Regions from separate parts of the Paenibacillus sp. FSL P4-0176 genome, predicted to be linked through region 2. Evidence: a T-box and tRNA genes for the amino acid it is inferred to sense, from the RefSeq annotation. Region 2 holds a T-box; the other holds one or more tRNA genes.

Region 1 (6,933 bases), 1.7 Mb from region 2:
TTATCCGATCATTCCGTAAATGGGAAGGAATCACCCCCGGCCAGTATCGGGAGCGTAAGCAGAAAGCAGAAGTATCGAACAGAAATTAGACAAGGAGCACGATAGTAAGTCGTACTCCTTCGGCCAGCTCGGATACCTATCCGTATAGCTCCCCGAACAGGGATAGGGCTCAGACCTGTGACAACTCGATTAACCGTGGAGTGCTCTACCAACTGAAATATCAGGGAATATGCTTCAGAGATCATTCTCTGAAAACTAGGTCTGTGTTTTGTTTCGTTGTCTCGAACAGCTCTAAATAAACGAGGGTCTGGTTCAAAGCGGTCGATGAATTAGTGGCTTCAAAAAAGAGGGAGCACATAACCTGCTCCCTTCAATTACAACTTTACTTCTGCAATCTTAACTTCTATGTTTCAACCGTTCATCTTTTGGCACAGCGTTGTGATGCTTCCTAGTGTCATCTTAGACGTTAGACTACATTGTCTCCGTCTCAATTCCTGATTATCATTACACGTGCCACGCTTATGCGATTTAGCGCTTATCCTTAGTGCGAACTGTTTTCATATTGGGCTGTTCAAGTTGAATTAGAATTTTACCAAATCTTCCTCCACGTGAGAAGGTCACCGTACTATCCTTGTACGTATCGCTAATGTAATCCTCAGCCAATCTGAGGGAATCTTCATCCGATGGTAACTCATACGTATTAAGCCATTCTGGCAGCTTCTCGATAATCTCTTCCACCGGTACTTCAAATGAGTTAACTTCTCTCGTAATGATCATCGTATAAGAATAGCCCTTCAAATACAGCAACTGTTGGATATACCCCATATCACCGGCCTTGTGTGAAGAAGTTACACCCAGTACATCCTTAAGTTCATTCATTAGTGTGTGTTCCTTCTGTCCCGCCATAGTACTTATATACACATACTTCCGGGCACAATTGATCGCCTGCTCAATCGTTTCCCAATCCGACATCGCCGGACACATGGATGCAAATGCAAAGTCATATTTCTTCTCCCAGCCTTTATCCTTAATGGAGATTTCTTCATATCGTTCGTTTACGATTTCGATTTTGGATTCCAGAGCTGGAGGTATCGTCTCTTTCATAAGGGAGACAAGCAACTCAGAAGGCTCAACTGCGGTCACACTTGCCCCCTTTTCTGCAAAAGGAATGGTAAATATGCCTGAAGCGGCTCCAATGTCCAAAATGGATAATCCTGCGAATTCCACACCCTGGTTTTCAATCCAGCCCATAATGCGTTCAGAACGCTGCTTTCCTTCTTCAGTGAACGACTGTGCATGATAATCCCTGGCCCATCGCTCAAAAGCTTCTTCTATATTAGAGGGGACGCTTTTCTTCTTATATTTTGAACTTCTCGGACGATTCTTCCATGCCTCTTCCCATACAGAAAGATCAAATAACAGATCTGTATCCGATACATTTTTTCCATTAGTCACTCTACTTCACTCCTCCATATTAAAGACTTTACTTATCTACAATATACTCAATATAATCATACGTCAATCTTTATTAACGTCCATCTTCTCTTACTCTAGATTTTCTTACTGCACATAAATCGTTTCATATAAAATAAAAATAGCCCTACACATTGCATAAGCAACATGTAGGGCTATTCAATATACCGGCGAGAGGACTCGAACCTCCACGGTTTCCCACTCGATTTTGAGTCGAGCGCGTCTGCCATTCCGCCACGCCGGCATATGCTGGAGGCGCCACCCAGATTCGAACTGGGGATAAAGCTTTTGCAGAGCTGTGCCTTACCACTTGGCTATGGCGCCATATTTTGGAGCGGACGACGGGAATCGAACCCGCGACCCTCGCCTTGGCAAGGCGATGCTCTACCGCTGAGCCACGTCCGCATAATGGCTGGGGATATAGGATTTGAACCTATGCATGACGGAGTCAAAGTCCGTTGCCTTACCGCTTGGCTAATCCCCAATAAAAAAATGAAAAAACAAAGGGGCGATCGAGGGGAATTGAACCCCCGAATGCCGGATCCACAAACCGGTGCGTTAACCACTTCGCCACGACCGCCATAAAAGGTTATTTTCTAAAAATTTAATTGGCAGGGGCAGCAGGAATTGAACCCACACCAACGGTTTTGGAGACCGTTGTTCTACCTTTAAACTATGCCCCTAAAAACTGGTGGAGGATGATGGATTCGAACCACCGAACCCGTACGGGAGCAGATTTACAGTCTGATGCGTTTGGCCACTTCGCTAATCCTCCAGGATTACATGGTGCCGGCGAGAGGACTTGAACCCCCAACCTACTGATTACAAGTCAGTTGCTCTACCAGTTGAGCTACACCGGCATATTAAATTATTTTAAAAATGGTGGCTCGGGACGGAATCGAACCGCCGACACGAGGATTTTCAGTCCTCTGCTCTACCGACTGAGCTACCGAGCCATAATAAAGTCTAATCTTAATTCCTTACACTTTATATAGGGCATCAGTGCCATACAGCAGATGTAGTGAACAGTTTGCCTCATGTAAAGATTAAATGGCGGAACCGACGGGATTCGAACCCGCGATCTCCTGCGTGACAGGCAGGCATGTTAGGCCAACTACACCACGGTTCCAGATCACTTTCTCAAAGGAAAGTATAATTGCGGGGGCAGGATTTGAACCTGCGGCCTTCGGGTTATGAGCCCGACGAGCTACCGGGCTGCTCCACCCCGCGTCGTTATAAAGTTTATATGGTGGAGGCTGAGGGGATCGAACCCCCGACCCTCTGCTTGTAAGGCAGATGCTCTCCCAGCTGAGCTAAGCCTCCGAACAACACATTTATGATCATACCATAATCTTGTTGTAAAAATCAACTTCTTTTTTTGAAGTTATTATGACCCGTAGGGGATTCGAACCCCTGTTACCTCCGTGAAAGGGAGGTGTCTTAACCCCTTGACCAACGGGCCTTAATATTATGGCGGAGAGAGAGGGATTCGAACCCTCGAGACGCTTGTGACGCCTACACGATTTCCAATCGTGCTCCTTCGGCCAGCTCGGACACCTCTCCATATGGCTCCCCGAACAGGGCTCGAACCTGTGACAACTCGATTAACAGTCGAGTGCTCTACCAACTGAGCTATCAGGGAATATGCTTCAGAGATCGTTCTCTGAAAACTAGATTCGAAACGAAACATGCGAATTACAACTTGCTATTGGATAAGCCCTCGACCGATTAGTACTGGTCAGCTCCATGCATTGCTGCACTTCCACCCCCAGCCTATCTACCTCGTCGTCTTCAAGGGGTCTTACATACTGGGAAATCTCATCTTGAGGGGGCTTCACGCTTAGATGCTTTCAGCGTTTATCCCGTCCGTACATAGCTACCCAGCGGTGCTCCTGGCGGAACAACTGGTACACCAGCGGTACGTCCATCCCGGTCCTCTCGTACTAAGGACAGCTCCTCTCAAATTTCCTACGCCCACGACAGATAGGGACCGAACTGTCTCACGACGTTCTGAACCCAGCTCGCGTACCGCTTTAATGGGCGAACAGCCCAACCCTTGGGACCTACTTCAGCCCCAGGATGCGATGAGCCGACATCGAGGTGCCAAACCTCCCCGTCGATGTGGACTCTTGGGGGAGATAAGCCTGTTATCCCCAGGGTAGCTTTTATCCGTTGAGCGATGGCCCTTCCATGCGGTACCACCGGATCACTAAGCCCGACTTTCGTCCCTGCTCGACTTGTAGGTCTCGCAGTCAAGCTCCCTTATGCCTTTGCACTCTTCGAATGATTTCCAACCATTCTGAGGGAACCTTTGGGCGCCTCCGTTACTCTTTAGGAGGCGACCGCCCCAGTCAAACTGCCCACCTGACACTGTCCCCGCACCGGATTACGGTACCAGGTTAGAACCTAGATACGATCAGGGTGGTATCCCAACGTTGCCTCCACGCAAGCTGGCGCTCACGTTTCAAAGGCTCCCACCTATCCTGTACAGATCGTACCCAAATTCAATATCAAGCTGCAGTAAAGCTCCATGGGGTCTTTCCGTCTTGTCGCGGGTAACCTGCATCTTCACAGGTATTAAAATTTCACCGGATCTCTCGTTGAGACAGCGCCCAAGTCGTTACGCCATTCGTGCGGGTCAGAATTTACCTGACAAGGAATTTCGCTACCTTAGGACCGTTATAGTTACGGCCGCCGTTTACTGGGGCTTCGGTTCACAGCTTCGGGATTGCTCCCTAACCACTCCCCTTAACCTTCCAGCACCGGGCAGGCGTCAGCCCGTATACTTCGCCTTACGGCTTCGCACAGACCTGTGTTTTTGCTAAACAGTCGCTTGGGCCTTTTCACTGCGGCCCCCTCGTGCTATTCACACTACCGGGGCACCCCTTCTCCCGAAGTTACGGGGTCATTTTGCCGAGTTCCTTAACGAGAGTTCTTCCGCGCGCCTTAGAATACTCTTCTCGCCTACCTGTGTCGGTTTGCGGTACGGGCACCATCACCTGGCTAGAGGCTTTTCTTGGCAGTGTGAGATCATGACCTTCGCTACTATAATTTTCGCTCCCCATCACAGCTCAGCCTTACAATGTGCGGATTTGCCTACACATCAGCCTTACTGCTTAGACGGACATCCATCAGTCCGCGTCACTACCCTACTGCGTCCCCCCATTGCTCATAACGGCTTACGGTGGTACAGGAATTTCGACCTGTTGTCCTTCGACTACGCCTTTCGGCCTCGCCTTAGGTCCCGACTTACCCTGAGCGGACGAGCCTTCCTCAGGAACCCTTAGGCTTTCGGCGGATCAGATTCTCACTGATCTTTTCGTTACTCATACCGGCATTCTCACTTGTATAATGTCCAGCGCTCCTTACGGTACACCTTCAACCCTTATACAACGCTCCCCTACCCCTGATGCAAAGCATCAAGCCATAGCTTCGGTGGTGTGTTTAGCCCCGTTACATTTTCGGCGCAGAGTCACTCGACCAGTGAGCTATTACGCACTCTTTCAATGATGGCTGCTTCTAAGCCAACATCCTGGTTGTCTGTGCAACTCCACATCCTTTCCCACTTAACACACACTTGGGGACCTTAGCTGATGGTCTGGGCTGTTTCCCTTTTGACAATGGATCTTAGCACTCACTGTCTGACTCCCGGAAGTAAGTCTATGGCATTCGGAGTTTGACTGAGCTTGGTAACCCTTGCGGGCCCCGCACCCAATCAGTGCTCTACCTCCACGACTCTGTTTTCCGAGGCTAGCCCTAAAGCTATTTCGGGGAGAACCAGCTATCTCCGAGTTCGATTGGAATTTCTCCGCTACCCCCACCTCATCCCCGCATTTTTCAACATGCGTGGGTTCGGGCCTCCAGTGCGTGTTACCGCACCTTCACCCTGGACAGGGGTAGATCACCCGGTTTCGGGTCTACGTCCACGTACTCATTCGCCCTATTCAGACTCGCTTTCGCTGCGGCTCCGGCTCTTCACCTTAACCTTGCACGGGAACGTAACTCGCCGGTTCATTCTACAAAAGGCACGCCATCACCCCTAAAACGGGCTCTGACTTTTTGTAAGCACACGGTTTCAGGTTCTATTTCACTCCCCTTCCGGGGTGCTTTTCACCTTTCCCTCACGGTACTGCTTCACTATCGGTCGCTAGGAAGTATTTAGCCTTGGCAGATGGTCCTGCCGGATTCATACGGGGTTTCACGTGCCCCGCACTACTCGGGATCCGTCTCGGAGGGAACAGACTTTCAACTACAGGGCTTTTACCTTCTTTGGCGGGCCTTTCCAGACCTCTTCGCTTAACCGGTTCCTTTGTAACTCCATGTGAGACGTCCCACAACCCCAAAGAGCAAGCTCTTTGGTTTGGGCTTCTCCGCGTTCGCTCGCCGCTACTGACGGAATCACTATTGTTTTCTCTTCCTCAGGGTACTTAGATGTTTCAGTTCCCCTGGTATGCCTCTACACAACCTATGTATTCAGTTGTGAGTAACTGGAAATTACCCCAGCTGGGTTTCCCCATTCGGACACCCCCGGATCAAAGCTTGCTTACAGCTCCCCGAGGCAGTTTCGTTGTTCGCCACGTCCTTCATCGGCTCCTAGCGCCTAGGCATCCTCCGTGTGCTCTTAGTAGCTTAACCATATTGCTCCGGATTTTGACTGCTCGCTTCCCTTGGTTTGCTTACGCAAAGCCAAAAGTCGCTCCCATTCAATACCATCGCAAAAGCAATTTAACTACCGTTTTTATTAAAACTTGTTTAACACAAGTTCAGCTAAAAAGGAATGTTCTAATTCGCGTTTGTTTCGTTTCGATATCTAGTTTTCAAAGAACAAGCTCCATGCAAAAGCAAGCTGTTTGAGAGTTTGAGCTCTCAAAACCGAACAACGAGTGAGTGTTTTGCAGCTAAGCTGCAGTTTTGAATGTTTCCGTTGCAGGAAACGATTCTCCATAGAAAGGAGGTGATCCAGCCGCACCTTCCGATACGGCTACCTTGTTACGACTTCACCCCAATCATCTATCCCACCTTCGGCGGCTGGCTCCTTGCGGTTACCCCACCGACTTCGGGTGTTATAAACTCTCGTGGTGTGACGGGCGGTGTGTACAAGACCCGGGAACGTATTCACCGCGGCATGCTGATCCGCGATTACTAGCAATTCCGACTTCATGCAGGCGAGTTGCAGCCTGCAATCCGAACTGAGACCGGCTTTGTTGGGATTGGCTCCATCTCGCGATTTCGCAGCCCGTTGTACCGGCCATTGTAGTACGTGTGTAGCCCAGGTCATAAGGGGCATGATGATTTGACGTCATCCCCACCTTCCTCCGGTTTGTCACCGGCAGTCTATCTAGAGTGCCCACCCGAAGTGCTGGCAACTAAATATAAGGGTTGCGCTCGTTGCGGGACTTAACCCAACATCTCACGACACGAGCTGACGACAACCATGCACCACCTGTCTTGAATGTTCCG
Region 2 (6,933 bases):
GCCTCCTGGTTCCATTTACCTCAACCCTTTTACTTTGGATGGCCTACCTTTGAAATCGGCCCCATTATTACAATGATTATTGTAGGTACGGTGGTTATCATCGAATCAACAGGTGTATTTATGGCTTTGAGCAAAATTTGTGATCAACCGATCAACGAAAATGATCTGGCACGGGGATATCGCGCAGAAGGTCTCGCGTTTGTTCTGGGCGGCATCTTTAATGCTTTTCCATACAATACATTTGCACAGAATGTTGGTTTGGTTCAGCTCTCCAAAGTAAAAACGACCAATGTTGTTGTTGCAGCTGGAGGTATTCTAGTCTTTCTGGGACTCATTCCGAAGGTAGCTGCTTTTGCAACCATTATTCCAAGTGCTGTCCTCGGAGGAGCGACTGTTGTCCTGTTTGGAATGGTTGTCTCATCCGGGATCAAAATGCTGCAAAACGTCGACTTTGGCAAACAATCCAATCTATTGATCGTGGCTTGCTCCGTTTCACTTGGGCTCGGTGTTACTGCTGTACCCGATCTGTTTGCCCAGCTTCCTCAAAGTATTCGGATTATTGTTAGCGATGGTATCATTACGGGAAGCCTGTCAGCGATCCTGCTTAATGTCTTCTTTAACCTTGCTCTGAAAAAAGAGAGCTTGCCAGTACAGCCTGTACAGGCTCAAGAAGCACACACGTAATCCTTGTAATAACAGACGTGTCATCTAGTAGTAAGTAAGCGGAATAGATCCAAGACGGTTTTCTGGGAAGTGGAGTGAAAGGGAATGACCCCACTTGTCAAAGAAACCTCTTGGATTTTTTTGTGCTTACGATTCATGAGGAATGCAAAAGACATGCAAATATGCTAAAGTTTCATCAAGAACATTTTAGATGTTCGTTTAAGTCAGCAACCTCTTGAATTGAATTTCCATGCGACTACATAAATGAGCATTGGTTCACAAGGCTACAATATAACCAAGGGATATCCCTGGTGCAGAAAAGGAGTTGTGATCACCATGCAACAAGAAACGTTGAACAAAGGGTGGAACTTGGAGAATAGTTATGCGAAGTTACCGCAACCCTTTTTTACAAGTCAGGGCGCAGCGCCTGTTGAATCACCAAAGCTGATCATTTTTAATAGACTGCTTGCATCCACCTTGGGTCTGGATGTGGAGTCTCTTGACAGTGATGAAGGAGCGCAAATTTTTGCAGGTAATATGATTCCGGAAGGAGCCGAGCCTTTGGCTCAGGCCTATGCAGGACATCAATTTGGCAATTTTAACATGCTTGGTGATGGACGTGCTTTGCTGCTGGGTGAACAGATTACGCCACAGGGCGAGCGAGTGGACATCCAACTGAAAGGTTCAGGGAGAACACCGTACTCTCGTGGAGGAGATGGACGTGCTGCTGTAGGGCCCATGTTGCGAGAGTATATTATTAGTGAAGCGATGTATGCACTGGGTATCCCAACAACACGCAGTCTGGCTGTGGTATCAACAGGAGAAAACATTATCCGCGAAACAGAGCGGCCAGGTGCCATTTTAACGCGTGTGGCTTCCAGTCATATCCGGGTAGCAACCTTCCAGTATGCAGCCAGATGGGGGTCTATCGACGATCTTCGGGCATTGGCTGATTATACGTTGCATCGACATTTTCCTGATGTTGCTCAAGCTGAGAATCGTTATCTTTTGCTCCTTCAGGAAGTTATTAAACGGCAGGCGGCACTCATTGCCCAATGGCAGCGTGTTGGTTTCATTCATGGCGTGATGAACACGGATAACATGGCCATTAGTGGTGAGACCATCGATTATGGTCCGTGTGCCTTTATGGATGCTTACAATCCTTCAACCGTATTCAGCTCCATTGACAGGCAAGGTCGCTATGCTTATGGTAATCAACCGTATATTGCCGGGTGGAATTTGGCTCGCTTTGCCGAGACGCTTCTGCCGTTGTTGCATGAAGATGAAGAACAGGCGGTGCAACTCGCTCAGGATGCTATCGCACAATTTTCTGAATTGTACCATCATCATTGGCTCAAGGGAATGCGTGCCAAACTGGGCTTGTTGGATGAAGAGGCCGAAGATGAAGCGTTGATCAAGGAGCTTCTTGAACTCATGGAGAAACATAGTGCAGATTACACCAATACGTTCCTGGCATTGACCTTTGATAGGTTGGAAGGGACAGCTTTGTTTGGCACGCCGGAATTTGCTGAATGGCATGAGCGGTGGCAAGCAAGATTGGACAGACAGCAAGAGGAGAAGGAAGTCTCTCGGCAGTTGATGAGAACGAACAATCCAGCAGTTATCCCCCGCAATCATCGGGTCGAGGAAGCCCTTGAGCAAGCGGAGAACCACGGAGATCTTAGCGTGATGCAGAAGCTTTTGGCAGTTCTTTCAGACCCGTTTGCGCACTCACCTGAGCAGGCTGAATATGCCGAGCTACCAGCACAGTGCAATACTTCGTATCAGACTTTTTGTGGAACCTGATTGAACAGTAGGAACGAATATGAGGAGGCTGCCTTGGGCAGCTTTTTCATTTTTTCATTCTGTCATCGAAGTTACTTTATAGAGGCAGGTGCATTCATGTCCAACATGTTAAGCAAACAACAATTGGCAGACATCCTTTTACAGCTTTTAGAGCGTACATCTTTTCCTAGGGAACAGATGCAGAACTATGTTAACCGCTTGTTTGAGACCTTAAAATGGGATGGGGTGCCCTATGTAGAGAGTAGAAAAGATACGTATATTGTTCGAATATACGAACGTGGTCTCGTCTCATTGGAGAAACGGGTGAAACAGCCTGATGAAGTCATCTATTGGTTGCTGGAAGATATTATTTTCACCGCGACGCATGTAGGGTTGTTGGAAAGACATGGCGTGGATAATAAAGAAACGCATTTGAACTACACAAATGAAGTGATGAAGGAACTGAACAGGGGTGTTCAGGAAGCTTTCCAGCAGATCGGTGATCCGTATTTACATTGGCATCAGACGGGTAAACGTCAGGAGTTAGAGGGCATGACATAAAAAAAGTGAGGTGTGTTACATGAGCGAGCATGATATTAATGATGTATGGTATGACTATGCTATGTTATTTGTCGAAAAAAAGAATGAATCTGAACAGGGCTGGGCATCGTTGACTTCGAACGAGCAGGACATTGCTGCTTTATGGCTATTAGAGGCGGATGTCTTTAATGGCGGTTTTATACAGTTTTTCTGCAACTGGGGGGAAGAGGTATACCGTTACGCGTTGCGGGCATTACATATCATTGGTGCGACTCAAGTCGTGGAGATTATAACGTCAGCATACGGCTGCATTGAGCATCTGAAAGAGGATGAAAGGCTTACTGAACTGTGGGATATTCCTAAATTCCTGACAAAGGAACAAGAGCAGCAGTTAGATGCGCTGGATCAGAAGTTTTGGAACAATGAGGATCAGATCGCGGAGAAAGCCTATGGTTATTATCACGGAAAATTGAACATGATGATTATATAATCTAGTTTCAACTATGCATCCGTTGTTCTGTTCGAAGATTAATACTTGGTCTTGCAATGACTGAAACGTTCGGCTATACTTGCTATAAATTGAATACATGAATCACGTTGATAGAGCGCAGTAGCGGCTTTGTCCCTGTTACAGAAAGTCAGGGGTTGATGGAACCTGATACATACAAGGGCTGCGAATTACACTCTGGAGTACTTGGGTAATGCCAAGCGGATGGGCAAACGATATATTGCCAAAAGTGGTATGGATAACGTGTTAAGGTCATGTGTTGTCCATGCAATTTGGGTGGTACCACGGTTATAATAATCGTCCCTGTGTCTAATGAAGACAAGGAGGCGATTTTTTTGTGTCCAAAAAAGCCGTTCCAGCGTGTAATTTCGTAATTTAACGTAGATCATGACTGAATCTTGAGGATAGAAAAGGGGTTATACACATGAATATTATTGATGAACTACAGTGGCGTGACGCCATTAACCAGCAGACAGATGCAGAGGGACTGCGTGAGTTGACTGAAACCAAATCGATCTCGTTGTACTGCGGCGTTGACCCTACGGGGGACAGCATGCATATCGGACATCTAATTCCATTCATGATGCTGAAACGTTTTCAACTGGCAGGACATCGTCCAGTCATTCTGATAGGTGGAGCTACAGGTACGATTGGTGATCCAAGTGGCCGGCAGGCAGAACGTTCTTTGCAAACGATGGAGCAAGTGCAGGAGAATGTGGATGCACTGACAGCGCAGATGAAGAAGTTGTTCGTAACAGACGGTGATAATCAGGTTCGCATGGTGAACAACTACGATTGGACACACAAAATCAATGTGATTGAATTCTTGCGTGACTACGGCAAAAACTTTAATCTCAACACAATGCTGGCTAAGGATGTAGTTGCGAGCAGACTGGAAGGCGGAATCTCGTTTACCGAGTTTTCATACCAGATCCTTCAATCACTCGACTACCTGCACCTGTTCCAAAACGAAGATGTACAGCTTCAAATCGGCGGTTCGGATCAATGGGGGAATATCACGAGTGGTCTTGATCTGATTCGTAAAAAAGAAGGATCTGAAGCGAAGGCGTATGGTCTGACCATTCCGCTCATGCTCAAATCCGACGGTACGAAATTCGGTAAAACAGCTGGCGGCGCAATCTGGCTTGACCCGAACAAAACAACACCATTTGAGTTCTACCAGTTCTGGGCGAATACAGATGACCGTGATGTGATCAAATACTTGAAATACTTTACCTTCCTGAGCAAAGAAGAAATTGAAGCTTTGGCTGAAAAGGTAGAGACAGAGCCGCACAGACGTGAAGCACAGAAAGCACTCGCGGAAGAAATGACAAAATTCGTTCACGGTGAAGAAATGCTAGAACAGGCTAAACGTATTACAGCGGCGCTGTTCAGTGGTGATATCCGTTCCCTGACAGCAGATGAAATCGAGCAGGGTTTCAAGGAAATGCCAACATTCGAAACGGACGGCGAAGCGAAAAATATCGTCGACTGGCTCGTAGATCTGGGGTTGGAGCCATCCAAACGCCAGGCCCGTGAGGATGTCACTAAAGGCGCTATCTCCATGAACGGTGAGAAAATCACGGAGCTTGAATTCACAGTGTCGGCAGAGCATGCCATTGGCGGTAAATTCATCATTATCCGTAAAGGTAAGAAGAACTACAGCCTGGTTAAACTCCAAGCGTAGTGTCTGAGTATTAGAACGTAACACAGAAACGTATAGAGACTACAATAGACACACAAATAAAGCTACAAATACAGAAACAAAAAGACCGCCTTCCATCTCTGTCAGGCGACAGAGGGGAGGCGGTCTTTCGTATATCAGGCCAGTGAGTGACCTATCTTATTGATTAACGATCGCTGTGATTTCTTCATCCAGATCAAGTCGTACATTCTCACGGTACGCCCTGATGTTGTATTCACTGTGCAGGTAACGAAGAATCGCTTCAATCATATTGGACTCCACCAGATATTGACTACGGCCTTGAATCCAAACTTCAGCGGAATAACCTGTATCTTCTTCCCAACTCAGTTCTACATTCACATCGGTTGGACGTACACCCTTACGTTCTGCCATATGAATACAGATTGCATTCACAATTTCATCCATGCTCAGAACCATAGAGACTAGTACCGTCCGTTTCTGTTACGGTCATCATCACGATCATTGCGACGGTCATAACGACCATCCGCTGCAGGTTTGCGACGATTGGAGATGGCTCTGAAGAGTGCCATAGCCAGCATAACAATCAACATAATTGCTGCAACGTTCACGAGCAATCCAAGGATGTTACCCAGAGCGCCCATGCCACCGAACAATCCGCCAAACATCATACCAGCAAGACCACCAAGCATCATGCCTTTCATGAATCCGCCGCCACCGCCGAAGAATCCGCCACGGTTCGTTGTAGCTGCTCCATTGCTGGAGTTGTTATTCGTATTCGATTTGCTTACATTGCTGTCGGATTTCTTAGGTGTATTGCTATAACTTTTCGTACCGGATTTGAATCCGCCACCACGTCTTGCATCCGCAGAATCCGGATTCGTTACTCCCACTGTTGCGAACAATAATGTAAAGGCCATAAATACCATCATTAGATGTTTAACTCCGAATTTTTTCTTCATTGTAAAGATCGTAACCCCCCGATTAATTTGTTTGAATCGCCCAAAAATGGGCCTTACTCATGTAATACGGTCAACTTGCAGGAACGTTTCAAATTTTATTAAATTTCTGAAACGCTTGGACTTGGGTCTTGAATTGCAGCTTGGCCATCAAGCAATTGGGTAACCCAATGACACCATTCCAGGCCTGTTTGTGCGTGCATTAACCCTTTTTGTACCAGGATGTAGCTTCCAAAATCTCGGTTGCCTACACGAAGATTATCCTGAGGTATACGTGACTTCAGATCCTCGAAATAACGTATGCGTTCCATAAACCAGCTTTTACGCTCGTTAAGAATGCGTCTCATGCTTCCGTCTTCCGCTATGCCAACACACAAAATACGCAAATTAAATTCATCGCGTGTAACCGGTGCGGTAACAGGAGTAATCATCCATTCCAAGAGCTTTTCAATGCCTTTTTCCGTAACTGCGTACATTTTCTTGTCCGGTTTGTCAGACTGTTGTACCCAGCGGGAGGCCAATAACTCATCGTTTTCCATCTTGGACAGGAGTGGATAGATCTGGCTGTGTTTCGCCTGCCAATGAGGCTGGATTTTCAGCATCAGATCATAGCCCGATGACTCCTCGCGGGTAAGCAGCCCGAGTAATCCGTAGGAAAGTATGTTCATGCACATGTCTCCTTAATATTAGGGCTAGGTCAGAGAGAACAATCGTTTTTACTTTCTTTGACCGCTTTCATAAAAAGTGTACACTGAAACTGTATGGTTTGACAACCTGACAGAACAACTGCCTTAATTTAGACAAAAAAAGTGCGA

The links. The T-box of region 2 lies ahead of tyrS (tyrosine--tRNA ligase). A T-box ahead of a tRNA ligase gene usually reads a tRNA of that ligase, here a tRNA-Tyr.
Region 1: it encodes a tRNA-Tyr, which carries the amino acid that the T-box ahead of tyrS (tyrosine--tRNA ligase) is inferred to sense. The anticodon was not compared.

The regions. Positions count from the first base shown of each region.
Region 1 is NZ_CP150242.1:6,053,456-6,060,388, forward strand. It holds gene MKY95_RS27975 (helix-turn-helix domain-containing protein) at 1-89, shown strand, start outside; gene MKY95_RS27980 (class I SAM-dependent methyltransferase) at 529-1,455, opposite strand; tRNA gene MKY95_RS27985 (tRNA-Leu) at 1,639-1,717, opposite strand; tRNA gene MKY95_RS27990 (tRNA-Cys) at 1,724-1,797, opposite strand; tRNA gene MKY95_RS27995 (tRNA-Gly) at 1,804-1,878, opposite strand; tRNA gene MKY95_RS28000 (tRNA-Gln) at 1,883-1,957, opposite strand; tRNA gene MKY95_RS28005 (tRNA-His) at 1,981-2,053, opposite strand; tRNA gene MKY95_RS28010 (tRNA-Trp) at 2,083-2,156, opposite strand; tRNA gene MKY95_RS28015 (tRNA-Tyr) at 2,163-2,248, opposite strand; tRNA gene MKY95_RS28020 (tRNA-Thr) at 2,258-2,333, opposite strand; tRNA gene MKY95_RS28025 (tRNA-Phe) at 2,354-2,429, opposite strand; tRNA gene MKY95_RS28030 (tRNA-Asp) at 2,525-2,602, opposite strand; tRNA gene MKY95_RS28035 (tRNA-Met) at 2,630-2,703, opposite strand; tRNA gene MKY95_RS28040 (tRNA-Val) at 2,721-2,796, opposite strand; tRNA gene MKY95_RS28045 (tRNA-Glu) at 2,864-2,935, opposite strand; tRNA gene MKY95_RS28050 (tRNA-Ser) at 2,945-3,036, opposite strand; tRNA gene MKY95_RS28055 (tRNA-Asn) at 3,040-3,115, opposite strand; rRNA gene MKY95_RS28060 (23S ribosomal RNA) at 3,182-6,108, opposite strand; rRNA gene MKY95_RS28065 (16S ribosomal RNA) at 6,421-6,933, opposite strand, start outside.
Region 2 is NZ_CP150242.1:4,312,883-4,319,815, reverse strand. It holds gene MKY95_RS19895 (nucleobase:cation symporter-2 family protein) at 1-684, shown strand, start outside; gene MKY95_RS19890 (YdiU family protein) at 1,000-2,469, shown strand; gene MKY95_RS19885 (Imm63 family immunity protein) at 2,566-3,009, shown strand; gene MKY95_RS19880 (DUF4375 domain-containing protein) at 3,029-3,478, shown strand; T-box leader at 3,577-3,804, shown strand; gene tyrS (tyrosine--tRNA ligase) at 3,921-5,183, shown strand; gene MKY95_RS19870 (YxcD family protein) at 5,340-5,618, opposite strand; gene MKY95_RS19865 (hypothetical protein) at 5,624-6,121, opposite strand; gene MKY95_RS19860 (PadR family transcriptional regulator) at 6,220-6,786, opposite strand.